Regions from separate parts of the Maribacter sp. TH_r10 genome, predicted to be linked through region 3. Evidence: riboswitches for the same ligand, from Rfam matches in the RefSeq annotation. Region 3 holds a riboswitch; each other region holds the start of a gene.
The links. A riboswitch is a leader RNA that binds a small molecule or an ion and turns the genes downstream of it on or off. The one in region 3 is predicted to bind S-adenosylmethionine.
Positions count from the first base shown of each region.

Region 1: it holds a riboswitch for S-adenosylmethionine, as region 3 does, so the genes downstream of both, R3X28_RS17025 (O-acetylhomoserine aminocarboxypropyltransferase/cysteine synthase family protein) here and R3X28_RS05120 (hypothetical protein) in region 3, are expected to answer to the same signal.
Region 2: it holds a riboswitch for S-adenosylmethionine, as region 3 does, so the genes downstream of both, R3X28_RS17075 (homocysteine S-methyltransferase family protein) here and R3X28_RS05120 (hypothetical protein) in region 3, are expected to answer to the same signal.

Region 1 is NZ_JAWMPY010000009.1:65,716-73,152, reverse strand. It holds gene thrA (bifunctional aspartate kinase/homoserine dehydrogenase I) at 1-1,065, opposite strand, end outside; gene R3X28_RS17025 (O-acetylhomoserine aminocarboxypropyltransferase/cysteine synthase family protein) at 1,142-2,419, opposite strand; SAM riboswitch class I at 2,543-2,681, opposite strand; gene metK (methionine adenosyltransferase) at 2,758-4,014, opposite strand; gene R3X28_RS17015 (TonB-dependent receptor) at 4,318-6,996, opposite strand; gene R3X28_RS17010 (GLPGLI family protein) at 7,047-7,437, opposite strand, start outside.
Region 2 is NZ_JAWMPY010000009.1:81,844-89,280, forward strand. It holds gene R3X28_RS17065 (nitrite/sulfite reductase) at 1-888, shown strand, start outside; gene cobA (uroporphyrinogen-III C-methyltransferase) at 881-1,678, shown strand; SAM riboswitch class I at 2,150-2,270, shown strand; gene R3X28_RS17075 (homocysteine S-methyltransferase family protein) at 2,518-3,525, shown strand; gene metH (methionine synthase) at 3,680-6,403, shown strand; gene metF (methylenetetrahydrofolate reductase [NAD(P)H]) at 6,566-7,437, shown strand, end outside.
Region 3 is NZ_JAWMPY010000001.1:1,238,668-1,246,104, reverse strand. It holds gene R3X28_RS05130 (exodeoxyribonuclease VII large subunit) at 82-924, opposite strand; gene R3X28_RS05125 (hypothetical protein) at 969-1,355, opposite strand; SAM-I-IV-variant riboswitch at 2,208-2,311, shown strand; gene R3X28_RS05120 (hypothetical protein) at 2,304-2,591, shown strand; gene R3X28_RS05115 (hypothetical protein) at 2,846-3,160, shown strand; gene R3X28_RS05110 (hypothetical protein) at 3,600-3,890, shown strand; gene R3X28_RS05105 (hypothetical protein) at 3,993-4,634, opposite strand; gene R3X28_RS05100 (hypothetical protein) at 4,784-6,031, shown strand; gene R3X28_RS05095 (DrmE family protein) at 6,503-7,437, shown strand, end outside.

The sequences.
Region 1 (7,437 bases), on a different contig from region 3:
TCCGTTTTCGACTTTATTGACAATAATATCCAAAACATGGCCCAAACCTTCCCCGTTGCTCAATGATTTTCCTCCGAATTTCAATATGGTAACCCGGTCGGTCTTTCCATCTGCATTAAAGATTCCGTTAAGGAGTTTTTGCATTTGTTCAAACTCGATAAGAAAGGCATCATGCCCATGTAACGATTGTACCTCACCATAGGTAACATTGCTTTTGGCCTGTGCCAATTGCTTAAACGTTTCCTTGTTTTCCTTTGCCGTGAAGAACAAATCGGAATCAACCCCGATGATGTGTATATTGGTATCACTGTTCTGAAGATCCACGAAGGCAGATTCCCCATTCCGAGTAATATCGATAGTTTTCAGCAATTGGTTCATCAACTTATAAGCGGATAGTTGAAAACGGTCTTTCAACTTTTCCCCATGGTGCATTAACCAACTTTCCACATTAAAGACCTGTAACTCTTCATTGGTACTTCTCTTAAACCTTTCTTTGAAAGATTCTGGCGTTCTATAGCAAAGCATGGCATGCATACGGGCATCGTGTACCGGCTGTTTGGAGTTGACCAAGAACTGTTCTTGTATTTGGCAATTACCTATTAACCAATCGGTAGATTTCCAGTCAGAAGCAACCGGAATCAAATGGGTCGTTAAACTGGGGTCAATCGCAGCCATTTCCCAAGCAATACCCCCACCTAAGGAACCTCCCAATAAAGCAAAGAGTTTATCTATTTTCAATGCCTTCAATCCCGATAAAAAAATACGGGCAATATCACCTGCTACAAAATCCTTATAGTTTTCAATGACAAAACCGTCATAACCATTACCGGGTATATTGAAGGCCATTATCGTATACTTATTGGTATCGATACATTTTCCTTCCCCGATCAGGGCAGACCACCACCCGTCGGGCCCAGTTACATTGGAGTTTCCCGTAAGCGCATGATTGACCAAGACAATAGGTGCCTCATGAAGTGGTTTCCCAAAAAGCTGGTAAGACAGTGAAATATCCTGGGACACTCCGCTTATTGTCTTAAAATCTTTAATTTCTAATTGATGTAGCATTCTATAAGTTCTGTATTAATTTGAACACCTCCTAACCTAACTGTTGAAAAGTACTCTAAATTTAAGATAAATCCGATTATCCAATTGTCGAAAAAGCTTGTTCTAAATCAGCCTTAAGATCTTCTATATCTTCCAATCCCACAGATAAACGAATCAAATCCTGACCTACCCCTGCGGTTTCTTGTTGCTCTTCCGTCAATTGTTGGTGTGTTGTACTCGCAGGATGGATGATCAAAGATTTCGTATCACCGATATTGGCCAATAAAGAGAATATTTTAGTCGCATCGGTGACTTTTTTTGCAGCTTCGAACCCACCTTTTACACCGAATGTTACCAAACCGCTTTGACCTTTTGGCAAATATTCCTGGGCCAAATCGTAGTACTTGCTACTTTTCAGACCTGGGTAATTTACCCATGCGACCTCTTCCCGTCCTTCTAACCATGTAGCCAACTCCAACGCATTCTCACTATGCTGCTTTATACGAACGGATAATGTTTCCAAACCTTGAATGATCTGAAAAGCGTTAAACGGACTAAGTGCACCTCCGAAATCGCGTAATCCTTCCAAAATCAATTTAAATGTAAATGCCGCTGCTCCTAAGGCTTCGCTATATACCAAACCGTGATAACCTGCAGAAGGTTCGGTGAATTCCGGATATTTGCCGTTTGCCCAATCAAATGTACCTGCATCGATTACAGCACCACCCAAAGAAGTTCCTTGGCCACCGATATATTTCGTCAGCGAATGGATCACAAGGTTCGCACCGTATTCAATAGGATTCAACAAAGCTGGCGATGCAACAGTATTATCGACAATGAAAGGCACTTGGGCTGTTTTGGCTTGTTCTGAAATAGATTTTAGATCCAACACATCTAATTTTGGATTTCCCAACGATTCCACAAAAATTGCCCTTGTATTATCTTGTACCGCTTTTCCGAAATTTGCAGGTTCTGAAGCATCGACGAACGTGGTCGTAATTCCCAACCTTGGTAAAGTAACGTTCAATAAATTAAAAGTACCCCCATATAAACTACTGGAAGCCACAATATGATCTCCCGCCTTTAACAATGTCAATAAAGTTGTGGAAATAGCGGAAGTCCCTGAAGCAAAGACCACAGCACCTACACCACCTTCTACAGCAGCCAACCTATTCTGTAAAATTTCATTGGTCGGGTTGTTCAACCTTGTATAGATAAAACCCAGCTCTGCCAACGAAAATAAGTTAGCGGCATGATCGGTATTATCGAATACATACGATGAAGTTTGATAAATAGGCACTGCTCGTGTTCCACCCGTTTTCGTGGTGTCATGACCGGCATGCAATGCGTTTGTTGTAAATTTTTGATTACCCATGATTTTAATTTGTTTATGTTGTTAATAAAATAAATCAAAACACTAGTACCTGTGCTGCGATTCGCAACTAGGAATAATCAAAAAGTTAAAAAGAAAGAGACAATTACAAAAATGTAATTCGTTTCGTTATCTATTCTTGCCTAAATTAAAGGATACTGAAAACATTCAGCCTCAAGATAGAATTTAGCACCTTCTTTGCACAGGAGGCAAAGGGTTGCTAAGGCTTCACAGGGTCTATTCCCTCCACCTTTCTTGATAACAATTCAATATGTGTTTGAACTTTTGAACGGCAAATATAAGGCCGTGTATTTGGTTTTTCCTAATCTTTTTAAAAAAAATCACATTTTAAATGCGGATTTTACCGCATCTACCATATCCAATTTTTCCCATGTGAACAACTCCACTTCTTTTTCAATCCTACCATTATAAGGGGATTCAAAAATCTTTGTTATTGTCTGGGGCTCTTTACCCATATGACCGTAAGCTGCGGTTTCCAAATAAATAGGGTTACGAAGCTTAAGTCTTTCTTCTATGGCAAAAGGACGCATATCGAACAATTGCGATACTATGGTCGCTATTTCCCCGTCTGAATATGAAATTTTAGATGTACCATAGGTATTCACAAAAATCGATGTTGGCTCTACAACGCCTATGGCATAACTTACCTGTACCAATATTTCATCAGAAACTCCGGCAGCCACTAAATTTTTTGCAATATGACGTGCCGCATAGGCTGCACTACGATCCACTTTACTAGGATCCTTGCCACTGAAAGCACCACCGCCATGTGCCCCTTTACCACCATAAGTATCTACTATGATCTTTCTTCCCGTAAGTCCTGTGTCACCGTGCGGACCTCCTATTACAAATTTCCCGGTCGGATTTATATGATATTTTATTTGATCATCGAATAAAGCTTGGTCGCTTTCCGGTAATTGCTCAATTACCTTAGGCATTAAGATTGAAATAATATCGTCCTTGATCTTCGCAAGCATCTTATCATCATCGGCATCAAAAGCATCATGCTGTGTAGATACAACGATGGTATCGATACGCTGCGGAACATTATCGTCGGAGTACTCAATAGTTACCTGGGCCTTGGCATCAGGCCTTAAATATGAAATCTCGGTCCCTTCCCTTCTAATGGTTGCGAGGGTCTGTAATATCCTATGGGAAATATCCAAAGCCAAAGGCATATAATTTTCGGTTTCCTTGGTGGCATAACCGAACATCATTCCTTGATCCCCTGCTCCTTGCTCTTCTTTAGACCCACGGTCAACACCTTGGTTAATGTCTTGTGATTGTTCATGAATCAAAGAAATAACACCACATGAATCGCCACTGAATTGGTATTCCCCTTTCGTGTATCCTATTTTATTTACGACATCGCGTGCTATATTCTGTACATCTAGATATGTATCACTCCTAACTTCACCGGCCAGGACTACCTGCCCAGTAGTTACCAAGGTTTCACAAGCTACTTTACTTTCGGGATCGAAAGCCAAAAAACTATCCAATAATGCATCACTGATTTGATCGGCAACTTTGTCCGGATGCCCTTCACTAACAGATTCTGAGGTAAATAAATATGCCATTTTTATAAAAATAGATAGGAGGAAATAAAAAAAGATTGCGAAAAAGGCGAATAAACTGAATGAAATCAGTTATCACTGCTTTAGCATTTTTACAATACCGAACTTAGTCCAGTATCCAGTTCCCTTAAGAACCAGGCCCTAATTTAAATTTTAGGCTATGAGGTTGCAATCAGTCAAATCTTTCCTCTCAAGATTGGGGACAAAAGTATAAAAAATGTTTTTCTTATATAATATAAACCGATTGTATTTTATCAAAAAAACACCAAAATATTCAATTGTATTCGCAATCAATACCTCAGCGTACTATATATCATATTTAACCGTAAATAGCACATATCTCGGCTGCACAAAGTAAGATTGTGTGGTAAAGTACAAGTCGCTTGTACTATCCCTATTAAGGATACTGGTATTTAACAGGTTAGTCCCCTTGATTCCGAATTCCCATTTACTATCTTTCTGTTGGTAGGTTAAATCCGATTCCAAGAAGCTATACTTATTATCAATAGTACCTTCTTTATCGGTGTAATCGTAATAATCATAATCTACGGTCAAGATAAAGTTCTTAAGGAAAGCCGTATCGAACCTGGCATAAGGTCTTTTAGTGAAATAGGTGGTTTCCCGCCCGCCGTTGTCATAATTGTTCACACTATAGCGATACCCTACTTCAAGATTGGGTGCATTTTTAAAATTTGTAGACACAGCCCCCTGATAATTTTGGGTAAATGCATTGGAAGTGAGTTGTGCATTGTCTACCAGGTTATTGGTGGTCGACCATGCCAAACTACCTCGCACCGAACCCTTAATTTTACCAAAAGTACGCTCATAGCGCCCATTGGCCGAAAACGATTCATCTTCGAAGTTTGAATTGATTGTGGTACTGATACGGTTAATCCCCACAATTTCAGCACTGCTTTTCAGGGCGTCGATTCTTTTCGTATAAGTGACATTCCCGAAAATATTCGTGAAATTGAACATATTGAAACTGAAAAAATTCAATGAGAGATTATGGTTCAAGGCACTTTCCAGACCTCTATTCCCTTGATAAACAGAGTTGTAGTTATTAAGTACATACCCCTGTGCAAATTTATTGACATCAGTAAACGACCGGGTTACCCTATAATTAAACCTAAGGTTTTCCGATTTTTTCAATTGGGCATTAATATAAACATCTGGCAACAAGGAAGTAAGATCATCTTTTACCGTAGTTCCCAATTGTTCGTTCTTTACATTAAACTGATGCAAGGTAACCCCAGGGTTGAACGTGAAAATCCCGGATATAACCTTATAATGAAAACCTAAATAAAGATCAGAAACACTATAGGTCACATCGTTTTCATAGTCCGAGCCTTCAATATCCAAAATATTATCCCCGTCCAATATCTGATATATAGCGGAGTTGAAATTCTGATGGCTTTGTGTTGTCCCCAAAGTAAAGTTCAAATTACTTTTGTCTCCCAACACATAGTAATAGTCGACCTTCGCATCAACCTTATTGGTTACCGTATTCTTTATTTGATTCAAATTATAAATTTCTTGATCTTCATCTACCGGAAAAATTTCGGTAAAAGCGAATTCACTTCGAATAGCCTCATAAAATGGATCCTCATCTTGATACAGATACTGGGCCTCCACAGCAAAAATATTCCTGTCGTTCAAGGTGTAATACAAGTTGGCATTTTGGTTTATGGATAATGGTTTCTGCCGTTTTTCTTCTGAGATCTCATCTGTAATATCCGATATGGACAATACACCAACCACCTCATTATCATTGGATTGCTTTAATAACACATCATAATCTACCTGAAGATCGACACTAGGCTTATACCTTGCACTTAATTTCGCAAGCCCCAATTGCACCGTTTGATCGGTATTGGTTGTTGCATTCTCAATATCGTTACTGGCAATATAGGTAGTAGTGCTTTGTGACTTCATCAAGGTGCCTGTGTAAGAATAAATTCCAAAACCGCTTAAATCCAATGATTTGGTCGGGGCATAACTAAAATTAACCGCGGCAAATTTGGTATCAATATCGTTCGCCCTATTATTTTGGGCCGTAGTAAGACCCAGACCATCTGATCCAATATCAATTGAGCTACCTCCGCGTACATTTATACTCCGAAATCCTCCTGTGAAATTCCTATAATCACTACGGGTGAAGGGTACCTCACCCAAATTATTTAAATCGGTTATGATATTTATACTATATTCAGGACTATAGTAAAACAGTTTTGGATGTGCCAGATAACGATCATCAGGCCCATAACCCGCTGTTAGCTCCCCGAACCAAAATTTCTTTTTACCTTCTTTTAATCGAATATTCAAGGCTACATTGTCATCATCATTGGTGAGACCTTTCATTTGTGAAACCTCGTTGTAATTTTTAAGTACCTCTACCTTACTTAAAGCATTGGCGGGAATATTCTCAACGGCAATTTTGGAATCCCCATCGAAAAAGTCCTTTCCTTCGACCATTACCTTGGTCACGGTCTTCCCTTCAACTTCTATTTTTCCGTCGTCATCGATTTCTATTCCCGGAAGGTTTTCGAGCACATCCTTCAATTTTTTCTCTGTCCCCGAAACAAAGGAATCGGTATCATAAACGATCGTATCCCCCTTGACCGAAACGGGCATTTCATAGGTAACCTCAACCTCATCTAACTGATTGGCCTGTTCCTCCATTACAATATCCTTTACGGCATCCGTTTGCTGTGCGGTAAATGTAAAAGACTCGGTCTTTAGGCCTAAATAACTAACCTTGACCGTATATTGACTCCCGGTTTTTAAATTTAATTTGTATTGCCCGGAGTGATTGGTGATACCATAAGACTCCAAACCTTTTGTAGCCGTATTTATGGCAATCACATTGGCCATATCAACACCTGTTCCCGTGCTATCTTTAACCGTTCCCGTTAATGTAATCTCTTGGGCCGAAACAAAAAATCCCAAGGCCAAAAAGACCAGCATATTCAACGTAATTTTCATCTAAATATATTTTTTAGGGAAGAAATAATGGATTCTGTCAATTGTCTGCACTAAAATCTTGCACCTCCACGTCCGCCTCCGCCACTTCGATTGTTACGAAAGTTCTCCCTCATTTCTATCATTTTCTCGCGAGATATCTCATCGTATTCGGCTTGTGTGACCTTCTTTCCTTTTTTTGGAGCTTTGATTTCAATTTTATCCTTAGGGTTCAAGGTGATCTTGGAACAAATTATGGTAGTAACATCATCACTAACGGCCAAAATAAGTCCTGGTAATCCCCAATATTCAGAAGGACCATGATTTATAGGGACTTCCGGTGTATACCATGCTTCTACGACAACCTCCTTCTCTATAAATTCGGGCTCGTTATTTTCTTTTTCCTTATTATCGGCGTTATCATTATCCCTTCTTCTACCACGGAACAATGCCTGCATATTGGGG
Region 2 (7,437 bases), on a different contig from region 3:
CCAGGAACCGATACCTGTAATTTGGGAATTGCAAGTAGTACGGGAATCGCCACGGAATTGGAAAGGGTAATCAAAGCAGAATATCCAAAATATATTAATAACCCCGATGTACTTATCAAAATTAGTGGTTGTATGAATGCATGCGGGCAGCATAGCATGGCAAACATTGGTTTTCAAGGGATGTCTATAAAAACCAAGGATAAATTGGTTGCCCCTGCATTACAGATTTTATTGGGCGGAGGAAATTTAGGCGATGGTAATGCGGCCTTTGCGGATAAAGTTTTAAAAGTGCCAAGTAAAAGAGGACCGGAAGCCCTCCGCATTATTCTGAACGATTTTGAGGCCAATGGTAATGGGGCTTCTTATGTCACATACTATGCAGAAAAAGGAAAATCCTATTTTTATGACCTATTAAAACATTTAAGCAATTTAGATACGATCACCCCTAGTGATTATATCGATTGGGGTTCAGAGGAAAAATATCAAAAAGCGATCGGGGTAGGCGAGTGTGCAGGAGTGGTCATAGATTTAGTAGCGACTTTACTCTACGAAAGCGAGGAAAAAATCGTTAATGCGATTTCAGCTATTCATGAACAAAAATGGGCGGCCAGTATCTATCATTCGTATACTGCAATGGTAAATGCGGCAAAGGCACTATTGACTTCGGAAAATACGAAAACGAATACCCATATTAGTATAATAGAGGATTTTGATGAAATCTTTGTACAATCCAATCGATTAAAGGTCGAAGGTGGGTTTACCGATATGGTACTTCAAATAAAGTCAAATGAGCCTACTGAAACGTTTGCCAAGAATTACTTGAAGGAGGCTCAAGATTTTCTTGAGAGTATTGATGCATATAGAAAATTAGATTTATCCAATGTTTAAGCAACCCAAATTAACAGTGGTCGGGGCAGGGCCAGGCGATGTGGATTTGATTACCGTAAAAGGGGTCAAGGTCTTGGCAAGTGCCGATGTTATTTTGTACGATGCTTTGGTAGACGATGTCTTGCTGGGTTATGCGCCAAAGGCCGAACATATTTTTGTGGGTAAGCGAAGAGGGTGTTATTCCTATGAACAGGACCAAATAAATGAACTTATTGTAAGTAGGGCATTGAGCCATGGTCATGTTGTACGATTAAAAGGGGGTGATCCATTTGTTTTTGGTAGAGGTGCTGAGGAAATGGAATATGCAGCTGCTCAAGGAATAGAAGTAGCTATGGTTCCGGGTATATCCTCCTCGGTGTCCGTACCGGCTTCCCAACAGATTCCTGTAACCAAAAGGGGTTCATCGGAAAGTTTTTGGGTAATTACAGGGACAACAAAGGAACATAAATTATCTGAAGATGTTCGTTTGGCGGCAAAATCCAATGCTACCGTGGTGATTCTTATGGGGATGAGTAAATTAGGTGCGATAGTTGATCTTTTTAAACAAGAAGGAAAGTCAAATATGCCCATTGCCATTATTCAAAACGGCACTCGAAAAAATGAGAAAGTCGGTGTAGGGACCATAAGTACCATTGTTAAGACGGTTGAAAAGAAGGAATTGAAAAATCCCGCGATCATTATTATCGGGGATGTGGTTAAACATCGAGAACGTATTTCGGAGCTTCAAAATAATTATTCAGAAAGTGATGTACAAGCAGATTTGCCTAACGGAATCAATTTCATAAAATAGGTATTCAAGGTCATTGATTGCTTTATTCTTAAAAACTTTGTTTGGGAATGATAGTAAGGCATTCCGAAACCCTAAATTTCTTTAATCACCTGTATTAGGTACTTGTTATCAGCGATACAATGGTCGATTGTCTTTCATATTGTGAATGTAGAAAGGTTGTCATGGCTATGAAAAGGTAATGTTTGAATGGCTATTCCGACAAATTCAATGAATAAGACAAAAGCAAAAAGCTCGCGGTGGTTTTTCCAGAATTCCTTCGGTAATAAAAAATCATGTAATACACGGTCTAAATGCTTTTAAGGGTGCATTTTAGGGGAACTTTGAGCAAAAGGTTGTAAAGATGAGGGAAGGGTCATGTAGTTTTTGTCTACAAGAGGTGAAATTTAAAGCAATAGCCTAAAACTAAGGTTATTCCTTGTTTTTGAGCAAACAGTGCCGTTAATTTGCAACGAGTTCTTTAATACATTGAAGAAGTTATCAAGAAAGGCGGAGGGACTAGACCCTATGAAACCTTGGCAACCCTTTTTTCCAGTCCGTTACGGGAATAAGAAGGTGCTAAATTCTATCAGGCCATGGGCGTGAAAGATAACCCCATAAAAAGGACATCTGTCTTAGCCCTTTCCTTGATCAATTAAAATAATAGAGCGTTATCATATAGAAAAAATGAAGATGCTTTGGTGTTTTATCATGTTTTATCATGTCTCACAAAATGGTTTTCATAACCTTTGAGGAGCAAAAAAAACGTGCATTTAATGCTCCAAGAATACCGGAAGAAGGGCATTCAAAAAGGGGTTTATGAAAAAAAAGGAAATTAAAGATATTTTTGGCAATCCGAAAACATGAAAGACATAAGGAGTATATTAAAAGAGAGGGTTTTGGTTTTAGACGGTGCCATGGGTACCATGTTGCAGCGCTATAAATTTACCGAAGAGGATTTTCGTGGGGAAAGATTCAAGGACTGGCCGAGTCCCTTACAAGGTAATAATGACCTTCTTTCACTTACCCAACCAGAGGCCATAGCAGCGGTTCATGCAAAGTATCTTGAAGCGGGTGCCGATATTATTGAAACCAATACTTTTTCGGGTACTACCGTAGCCATGGCTGATTACCATATGGAAGATTTGGTATATGAACTTAATTATGAAAGTGCCCGGATTGCAAGAAAGGTCGCAGATGAATTCACGGCAAAAGAGCCTGATAAACCACGTTTTGTTGCTGGCAGCATAGGCCCTACCAATAAAACGGCAAGTATGTCCCCGGATGTTAATGACCCAGGGTTTAGGGCTGTATCATTTGACGAACTACGAATTGCTTATAAACAGCAGGTTGAGGCTTTAGTGGATGGGGGAGTTGATCTTCTTCTTGTCGAAACTATTTTTGACACATTAAATGCCAAGGCGGCCCTATTCGCAATTGAAGAGGTAAAAGAAGAACGTAAAGTTGATGTGCCGGTTATGGTAAGCGGTACCATTACAGATGCTTCAGGACGAACCTTGTCGGGTCAAACGGCAGAGGCATTTTTGATTTCCGTATCGCATATTCCAATACTATCCGTAGGTTTCAATTGTGCACTGGGGGCCAGTCAGTTGGTGCCCCATTTAGAAGTCTTGTCTTCAAAAACCGATTTCGCGGTTTCGGCACACCCTAATGCCGGTTTACCTAATGCTTTTGGGGAATATGATGAAACCCCCGAACAAATGGCGGAACAGATAAAAGAATATTTAGAAAAAGGATTGGTGAATATCGTTGGCGGATGCTGTGGAACTACCCCGGAACATATTTCGGCAATGGCAAGTTTGGTCAAGGGCTTTAAGCCAAGAAAATCTTTGGCAAATAGTTTAGAGTAGAAGTATATGGCATATATTGAATTGAATACACCGTTATTCCTAGCTATGGGTCAGGATTCTTTAAATAGAAATAGTTCTTTGGATTTTCAGGGACAGGGAAAAAACGCAAAGAATTGCATGATGGATTTGTCAATTTTAAAAACAATTTTCGGTAATGAGTGATGCATCCAACATAAGAACCACCGTTGATCATAGTCAGGAATCCAAATATTTGAAATTAAGCGGTCTAGAGCCATTGATAGTTACTCCTGAAAGTAATTTCATTAATGTTGGGGAACGTACCAATGTGGCCGGATCAAGGAAATTCCTTCGTCTTATCAAAGAGGAGAAATTCGAAGAAGCCCTTGATGTTGCCCGTCATCAAGTAGAAGGTGGTGCACAGGTCATTGATATTAATATGGATGACGGACTAATAGACGGGAAAGAGTCCATGGTAAAGTACTTGAACCTTTTAATGGCAGAACCCGATATAGCCCGGGTGCCCATTATGATAGATAGTTCTAAATGGGAGATTATCGAGGCAGGTCTTCAAGTGGTACAAGGTAAATCCGTTGTGAATTCCATTAGTCTAAAAGAGGGTAAGGAACAATTCGTTCAACATGCCAAATTGATAAGGCGTTATGGGGCTGCGGTTATCGTAATGGCTTTTGATGAGGTAGGCCAAGCGGATAACTTTGAACGAAGGGTTGAGATAGCAAAACGCTCGTATGACATTTTGGTCAATGAAGTGAATTTTGCCCCCGAGGATATTATTTTCGATTTGAACGTGTTCCCCGTTGCTACGGGAATGGATGAGCATAGACGAAATGCCCTTGACTTTATCGAGGCCACCAAATGGGTGCGGGAAAACCTTCCTTTCTGTAGTGTAAGTGGTGGTGTTAGTAATGTTTCCTTTAGTTTTCGCGGTAATAATCCAGTAAGGGAAGCCATGCATTCGGTTTTTCTGTATCATGCCATAAAAGCAGGTATGAATATGGGAATCGTAAACCCTACGATGTTAGAGGTTTATGATGATATTCCGAAAGATTTGTTGGAACATGTAGAAGATGTGATTCTTGATCGTAGGGACGATGCAACCGAGAGATTGCTCGATTTTGCAGAATCCGTGGTTGGTAAGGCCAAAGAGAATAAAATCGATCTTTCATGGAGAGAGGAACCTCTGCAGAATAGGATTACTAGGGCTTTGGTCAAAGGTATCGACCAGTATATCGTTGAAGATGTAGAAACCGCCCGTAAAAGTGTAGATAATACTATTGAGGTCATCGAAGGTCATTTAATGACGGGTATGAACGTTGTGGGTGATCTGTTCGGAAGTGGTAAAATGTTTTTGCCTCAAGTTGTAAAGTCTGCCCGTGTCATGAAGAAGGCGGTAGCGTATCTATTGCCGTATATTGAAGAAGAAAAGAAAAACAATCCCGATGCGGTCTCTGGTGGTTCGGCTGGAAAAATTTTAATGGCAACTGTTAAGGGCGATGTACACGATATAGGGAAAAATATAGTAAGTGTTGTTTTGGCCTGTAACAATTATGATATTATTGACCTAGGGGTAATGGTGCCTCCGGAAAAAATCATCGAGGCTGCCAAAAAAGAAAATGTAGATGTAATCGGTTTAAGTGGTTTGATTACCCCTTCATTGGATGAAATGGTGTTTTTGGCTAAGGAAATGCAACGTCAGAATTTCAACGTGCCTTTGCTCATAGGGGGAGCCACGACCAGCAAGGCCCATACTGCCGTGAAGATAGATATTGAATACCAGAATGCGGTAGTGCATGTAAATGATGCTTCTAGGGCCGTAACGGTGGTTGGTGATCTTTTGCAAAAAGAAACCTCCGAAACCTACAAGCAATCGATAAAACTCGATTATGAAACGTTCCGTGATAAGTTTAAGAACCGGGCAAAACATAAAGAATATAGATCTATCGAAGATGCTAGGGCGAACAAGTTTCAAATAGATTGGAAAGGTACCGATCTTGTTAATCCAAATTCAATGGGTATTCAGGTTATCGATGATCTGGACCTGAATAAATTACTGCCGTTCATTGATTGGACCCCGTTTTTCAGAAGCTGGGAATTGCATGGTAGATTCCCCGATATCCTTACGGACAATGTTGTTGGGGAACAAGCCACAGAGCTTTTTGCAGATGCACAGGAAATGTTGAAAGAGGTGGTAGAAAAGAAATTATTGAAGGCAAAAGCAGTTTTCGGTTTGTTCAAAGCCAACACTATTAATGAAGATGATATAGAAATAGAGGCCGATGGAAAAAATTATATATTCCGAACCCTACGCCAACAATTGAAAAAACGGGATGGAGTGCCTAATTTTGCGCTGTCCGATTTCATTGCTCCCAAGAACCAAGGTTTACAGGATTATATAGGATGTTTTTGTGTAAGTGCTGGTTTTGGTACTGCGGAATTGGCCGCGGAATATGAAAAGAACCATGATGATTACAATGCTATTTTGATCAAGGCATTGGCCGATCGATTGGCCGAAGCATTTGCGGAATATTTACACAAGGAGGTTCGTGTTGATTATTGGGGATATGCCAAGGAAGAGCAATTGAGCAATGAGGATCTGATCAATGAGGGGTATAAAGGTATTAGACCGGCACCAGGATACCCTGCATGCCCGGACCATTTGGAAAAATTAACCTTATGGGAAGTATTGGGTGTAAAGGAAAAAATCGGGGTAGAACTGACCGAGAGCTTGGCCATGTGGCCTGCAGCCAGTGTAAGTGGTTATTATTTTGCACACCCTGAGGCCCGGTATTTTGGATTAGGGAAAATAAAAGAAGATCAGGTACAGGATTATGCAGCGCGCAAAGGAATGCCGATTGCGGATGCCAAAAAGTGGTTGGCACCGAATATTAGTGAGGATTAAAGAAGGATTTGCGTTAGGGATAGCAGCGGCATCTTTTTTCGGGACCGTTCAATTGTGTTTGGTAAAATTGTTTTACGAAAAAAATATAGCGAATAGCCCGACCCATTTTGGGGAACGCCAAAAAATGAAATAAGAATACATACTGAAACAAGTTCAGCATATATGAAAGTAACAGACCATATAAAAAATGCCAAAGGCGAGACGTTGTTCTCTTTTGAGTTGATTCCGCCGGTAAAAGGAAGAAATATACAGGAGTTGTATAATAATATCGATCCGTTGATAGAGTTTAAACCTCCATTCATTGATGTAACCACTTCCCGGGAGGAGTATATCTATATTGATCGAGACGGTCTGCTGGATAAAAAATTGACACGTATGCGGCCAGGTACGGTCGGTATTTGTGCTTCGATAAAGCATAAATATCAGGTAGATACCGTTCCGCATATCTTATGTGGTGGATTTACCAAAGAGGAAACCGAATATGTGTTGATCGATTGCCATTATTTGGGAATTGAGAATGTGATGGCCTTACGTGGAGATGCCCGTAGGGAACAGAAATATTTTGAGCCCACTAAAGGGGGGCATGCCTATGCATTGAATTTGGTGGAGCAGATAAATGACCTGAATAAAGGTAAATATTTGCACGAAATGATAGAGAATGATGATAATGCGGACTTTTGTATCGGAGTGGCCGGCTATCCTGAAAAGCACTTGGAAGCACCTTCCCTGCAGTCAGATCTTAAACGATTGAAGCAAAAAGTTGATGCCGGGGCCGATTATGTTGTGACCCAAATGTTCTTCGATAATCAAAAGTATTTTCAATTTGTGGAAGCAGCAAGGAACATGGGCATTACCGTGCCTATTATTCCTGGTATTAAACCCATTGCGGTTAAAAGGCATTTACAATTATTACCTCAGGTTTTCCGTATAGACCTACCCCAGGATTTGATAGATGCCGTTGATGGGTGTGCCGACAATAAAGCAGTTCGTCAGGTTGGTGTTGAGTGGGCCATTCAACAATCAAAGGAGTTGAA
Region 3 (7,437 bases):
GTCTTTCCTCCCTATCCTTGGATACTAAAGCTAAGTCTTTCTCCAGGACGGTTATTCTTTCATTCAGAGTGGTACGGTCCTTTATTTGATTTCTGTATCTGTTATTTGATTTCTGTATCTGTCCACTAGGTTCTGCAGAAATGAGCCGAATGCAGTAGGGGTACCAAAACCTTTATCAGCACATTTTTCTAGCAAGGTAACGTCCTCCTTGTGCCCAATAGCAGTAACAAATGGCATAGAGCATTCCAATGAAGCTTTACATAAAGCTACGTCGTTGAATATCTCCAGTCCACTTCCACCACCTCTCATAACAATTAGCATATCCGACTCTACTTTTGATAAGAGTTTGATCTTTTTACTAATCTCTTGACTGTTCGAAAGGTTAACCTGGTGCTCGTTTATAGTGTAAAATTCAGAATCAGTTAACTGACCTCTATAATCTTCGCCAACTATAGAAGTAGAACCTGTTATAATGTTTATCACGGGCTTCTGATTGCTTAAAATCTTTTCTAACAGTAGTTGGTCCAAAAAGGGAATTGGGCGTTTAAACCGCTCCTGTACTACACTGAATTCAGCCTTGGTAATGAATTGAAATTCGTCCTTTCTACCTTTAACCTTAGTGGCCTTGAACTGTAGTTTGATGATACCGTCATTAAAGTTGTTCGTAGTTTTATTAAGATGACCTTCAAAAACATAATATTGTTTGGAGACTAGGTCCTCCCTTAACTTTGCAGGTACTACCAGGGTGAATTTACTAAGCTTATTTTCATCATGTAAAACATCATAATAGACGCCACCATATTTCTTGTTGTTTCCTGGCGAATAAAAACCCTCTAGTTTTATGATTCTCTCCTCTATTGGAGATGTAAAAGTGTTCTTGCAAATTTCGGTTAGTGAATCTACAGTAAAGGATAAGTCCTGCATTTATCGAATTTTAAACACTAAGTTAAAACGTTTTTAACTAATTATTATTTCTTAAACCATCCAGAACTGGCATTGCAATTGAAAATGTTGATGATCTCACCGTTATTTACTTCGAAGACATAGGCGAACCTCGGGGTTGGTCCATCACTGTAGAATTCACTCGTGCGATGTCCTTTCACGCACATCTCACACCTTCCCTCCTTAATGATCATTCTCTTTATGCCGCTTTCCCTGGCAGAATCGAATTGGGACTTGAGAAACGCCAGAAATCGATATTTGTCAAGATCATCGAAGTACTGATCGTCATGTATATATGGCTCTATCCTTGAGGCATCTAAAAAAACACACGCCTCTACAAATTTTTTCACTATGATTATTGCCTGTTCCCCACTAGTGTTCTCTGTTTTCAATTTAAGCTTGATTACTTCCATTATCGATTTTTTAAGTTTGAACACAAAACTTACATTTACTTAAATAGGATCCAAACCTAGGCGGTCATTTTCGATCAATGGAAGGTTAACTACGATCAAAGGAAATTTTATCGTGCATTATGGGATATTTTATACTGTATTGCTGTATTATAGGATAGTTTATACTATATATAAAATATTTAATAATGTATTATCTAATAGTTTATGTTTTGTTATGGGATAATAAGCTATATAATTGTTTTTATGTTCATGTTTCATCTTTTAAGGGGTATACCCATTGACCCTTTTAGTCCAAAAATTCTCTTCCGACGGAAATATGCGACATAAGACGTATTGTAATTTTGATGTATCAACGAAAAGGATGTGTCTTACACTTTCATGGTACCCCATCACTTCAATTCTCACTTCTCCCTACCCCCCCCTTTTGATAGAGGAATCTTTATATTAGGATTTACCTACCAAGACTCTACTAACTATAATCCCTTTTTAAACCTTACCTATCAACTAACATTTTATATGTAATAAACAATATTTGATGGGCCTTACTTTAGCTGGATGATTTTACCCGAAATAATTCAGTCTTAATTCCTCTTTTAAAGTGTTCTAATAGAGTTGTTTTTGTTAATTATTTGTTAATTTAATAACACATTCTAGTTGATTGACAACCTAGTCTAATTAAAGTTGTATTTAACCTACTCATTACTAACATTTTAAATTATCATCCTTTTTCACATTAGTTTAATTAAACTACATTGACTTGTTACCCCGTTAGTTCCCTTGTGTAATATATTTATTTTTCATACATTTACAATGTAACAGCGATTAATTTCAGCTTTACTCAAATAAAAGTTCAATCTGAATCTGTAGAGTTTCTCTTTTATAGAGAACGCCAACCTAGCGATTAGCATGCCAAGGTGGTCCAATGATTCGCCTAACAAGGAAAACAAAATGCTAAACAATCCTTTTAATTTATCCGAAGTAATTGATTTAAATGGCATGCAGTGCTATTTGATCACAAAAGAAGTGCTTGATGAACTTATCTTCCTTAAGGAATCATCAAGAAGGAAAAACACTGCCCGAAAGCTAATGCCGAAGTCTGAAGTTTTGGAGCTACTGGGTTGTTCGGAATCTACCCTATATCGCAGAATGCGAAAGAAGGATTGTAAGATTCGCAGGGGAAGTGTCAATGGCACATTTATTACCCAATCCGTACTGGACGAATTGAATTCCTCATGACCGTCAATCAAAGCCTTAAATAAGCACTAAGGTAAAATCACAAACCATTTACCAAATATGCTTTTCAAAGGGGCCCTAAAAGCCTCCATGGCACACCCTTGCCAAATTCCAGCTGGGAAGGAAATAGAAAAAACCAATAATTAAACAAAATCTTCCTAAAGTAGCATGATAACTGGAAGACATAAAAATTACAAAAACAAAAATAGTGTAGGGCCCTAGCACTAATTTTAGGGTCAAGACAAAAATTAAATATTATGAAAAACATTGAATTTAAAACAGTAAACGGAAAAGCAAACAATATTATTACAATGGGAGTATTCCTTAAAGAAGGTCAACCATTCGCATATGGTCATTTTGACAATAACGAAACGAACAGTGATTTGTGCTTGGCGTTTCCTGAAGATTACGCAAACACAATTGATATTTCCTCATTTGTGCTGGCCGTCCATAAGGAAACTGGTTTATTTAAAGGACTCTATTGTTCTAGGGTTACTTACAACGATATTATTGTCAACAGTACAATTTCAGCTTACATGGAACAAAAAAAATCAACTGAAATGATCTCGTAGGCTTAAATAATCGTAAAGATTATAACATGGTAAATTTAACCCTGACATTTATGTTGGGGTTTTTTACTTGCGGCCAGTATTCTATTTATACAGTTACCTAGGATATTATAAAAGGCCCATTTGCTGGGAACAAATCACCAAACGTAATTTAAACCAATCTATCAAAGGATCAATCACCAAAAGTACAATTAACCCTCTTATTGACAATCATGCAGTAGATGGCCTTAAAAACGGTTCAGTTAGCTTATTGACCAATTAGAATATTAAGGTTTGGGAATTATATTAGTTAGATATCGTAATCCCGTTTGTGCTTTCTATTAAAGTTTATCATGCTACAATATGCTCCATCCTCGGGTATTGTAATTTTGATACATCAAAGGCCAGGAGGATATTTATATTTTTAAATAATATATTGGGATATATTCCATATTTTTGGATTATGTCCACGATAAAATATAGAAATTATGACTTAAAGGTCATTAAGGAGCTCCTAAAAGAGATAGGAAAACATCGTTATGAACAGGCGCTGGAGCATATGCAGGTTAAACAAAAACCTTTAGGGATGAAAGGATGGTACCTGGAAGCTACCAATAACTATCTAAGGCTATGCTATAAATACCCAAGTAGATACGTTCTAATGCTAATGGACGTTGATCGATACCACAACATTCCTGTAAAGGGATGGGAGAGAATAAAAGTGAATGAATTATATATAAATGTAAAGCTATAGCTAAGGGCTTATCAAAGTATAGTCCTATGACCGTTTCAATATTGACAAATTTCTATCGTTTATAGTGTTTTGATGGAAGGAGATTTTCAAAATTAATTAAGCTTATAAACTATCGGATTCATAAACAGCAATCAACATTTCGGCCTCATATAGCCTTTCCTTCAATTCGTTATTCTCTTTTTTAATATCAATCTTAAGCTGTTGTAGTTCCCTTTCCAATTGCTTTAATTTATTCCTGTCCTCTAAAATATTTACATCAAAAGGTGGTTTTGGACTAGAGAATATTGAGATAGCCCCTAGAAACGTACTCATGATAATTGCCCCTATTGCTATCCCAATAGAATAATTGGATTGTTTACTTGCCTGTTTTGCAGCTATTCGGGATTCTTGTAATTCTTGGTAATCTAAATATTGTTTTGCAGCATTACCATTTAAAAACCATTTTACATTTTTTATTCTTTTACTTATTGATTGAGCTTTTTCCCGCTTAGACATATTCATGGGAACTACCATGTGCTTCAAATCGAGGTAAGTCTGAAAATCTGATTTCCATTCAATTGATAGTTTTATCTCATAATTTTGGGTCGAGTAATTATCTACAAACCAAAAATAAAAAGTCGCTTCAGTAGCAGCCTCCATGGAATAACCTAATGCTTCTTCCAACTCTTCAACTAAATCAAAATAAGAAATACCGTCTTTTTCATTGGCTAATCCAATTTCCATAGCCTTAATGTATCTATTCATATTCACCGAGTTGATTTTATTAACGTCAATAATCCGATATCTGACATGTAACTTGTTTCTCCATATAGCATGGAATATTTTTATTACTTGCAAATAAGAAATATACGTACATTGGTATATCATTTAAATTGTTGGCAATAATAAAAAAAATGACACTAAATAAAGAACAGTTAGAAAAAGTTAATGAAGGAATTAAAGCCCTTTTTGATTTTTGTCCAATAATTGGTGAAGATAATGAGGAGTTAATTTTTTCAGATGAGAGAATTAAAGAAATTATCGAAGAAAAAGAAGATATTAAAGGGCTCGATATTTGGTTTCCAGGAGAAGTAGATTATATTTTTTTTGAAATTGACGATTTCATTGATCTGGTTGACGAAATTAAAACCATTGAAATAGTTAATAGTTCTTATATAAAAACTAAACTAAGAAGATATTACTTAGTAGCTGCTAGTGAATTTACAGATGAACATATTTTAACTTATCATTCAACTCATACAAAGGTAAAAGGTATAACCTTAAATCTAATTCACGAATCAATTATTGTTGGAATGGCTTCCACGAAACTTGATGAATATGAAAAAGATGATTGGGGGGCTATCTCTCCTTATATGACAATTGAAATAGAGTATGAAACTGAAAAAGATGTTTTAAGTAAAGAAGAAGAAGAAAGTTTAATTAACTCATACATTTTCGAAATTGCAGACACTACCAATATAGCCATAACATTCTCTGAAATACGAAATCCAATTTATGATTTATACAAAATAACTGGAGAAATAGGAGAAGGAGATATAGCAGATTTAAGAGAATTAGAACCTTATAATATTGGTATGGAATTTTTTGTTGCTGCTATACAAATTAATGACCCTGAATTAAAATTTTTAAATTTCTATAAAGTTTTAGAGCATTTTTCGCCAATTGCCGTAAACATTGAAGCTAATGAATTAATGAGGAAGAAACTTGATGCGCCAAAAAGTTCTTTTGAGGATGGTGATTATATCAGGTCTATATTTGAATTGGCAAATTCTATGCGTGATAGGTTCAACGATGAAGATTTAATTAAGGCGTCTTTTAATACTTGTTTTGATATAGTTAGTTTATTTAATAAGCTTCCTGAATCAATAAAGAAGAAAATAAAAAAGCATATTGGTGCAACTGAATTAACTTATTCAACTGATAAGCAAAAAATTACAACATCTTGCAACATTGCTAGTAAAATAATTTATAAAACTCGTAACAAAGTAGTTCACGCTAAATCTAATTTCACATTAACTGGAGAAGAAATAACCTCTTCTGAATTTAATGAATTGAATGGTTTTATGAAAGAAGCTAGTTCCCAAGCAATTCGTTGGTATTCAAGACAACCGAATCATTTGAAACTTGAAATAATAAAATAACTACTGCCAATATCGGTAACCGTTGCACAAGCCCATGAACCCTTGACAGAGACTCCATTAACCGCATTTTATGTGTTTTTGCTTTTTAGTTTTAAATGGGATTTTTTGACACAACTCCCCACCTGCTAAAAAATAATACCAACCTTACAGATATCCGTAATGCCGCTCAAAATTTTATTACGATATTTATCTAGTTAAGCCCTAACGTTGAACCTAGTACATAGACCCCAAACCTTTTATCGGGTATTTTTAAGGTTTATCTAATTAGTCTTAGCTACCTAATTAATAATAGGAAATTTAAAGTATGTAAATAACATAAATATATACACTAGTGTTTATATACAATGTTGCGCATAATGCGAAAATCGAATTAAAAATTAACATTTGAACTAAAAAAGCCAGCCACACAAATAGCACATTTGGTTTTTTGCTAACAAATAAGCCAACGCTCAAAGACCAACTGAAAAGAGAATGAAAGACTTAATTAAATATTTAGAAGTACTTGATCAATTTTCCAAAAAAAAGTTAAAAGAACACTTTAAAATAAGAAAGTTAGAACTTGAGTCTTTTGAAACAATAAACTCTTATTTGATTTACCAAACTATTAGAGATTATAAGAACAATACGCTTCTCTATATACCCGATAAAGAAACCAAATCACAATTCTACATTCCTGCAATATTTACTCTTGCACTTTACAATTTCATTGACAATTTTATTGACGATACGACTGTTTATGAAATTGGAGATGTATTACAAAAAAGCGGAAATAGATATCAAATAATACGCAAGAGTGAAACAAACTTCACTTTGAGAGGTAAAAATGCAGAAATCACTCTAAAGAATTCTCAAATAAAGAAGTACATAATTACCACCGCAAACTTGAAAAACAGACAAGTAAAACTCAAGTTCAACTCGTACAAGGAATTTTTTAAAGATATTTTAAATTTAAATGAAAGCGAATTACCTTCAAAATTCAAATATAAATCTGTCATTGTTACCGATAAAAGCATCGTGTCCGAACTAAAAGCACATAAAATAAATGGTGAACAAATACATAAAGCTTTTCCCTTTCAATATGTAACAAAATCTGGCAAACAGACAGATAATATACCTATTGACCCAATGCTTTTTGTAGTTAATGATTATGAAACAGTTCGTAATCATATTTTAACACAAAACATCACAATACGAAATATAACTTTCATTGGAGAAAATAAATATAAAGAACATCATCTTGAAATTACAGAAGATTTAAATAATGGTAAAATCGAGAATTGTCTGCTAATTGGAAGTACAGACCTTTCTAATAATTCGATTCCGAACTTGCTTAAATGGAAATGGACTTTAGCTGAATTAGATTACTTTAATTATTTTACAACTTATCCAATCAATAAAATAATAAC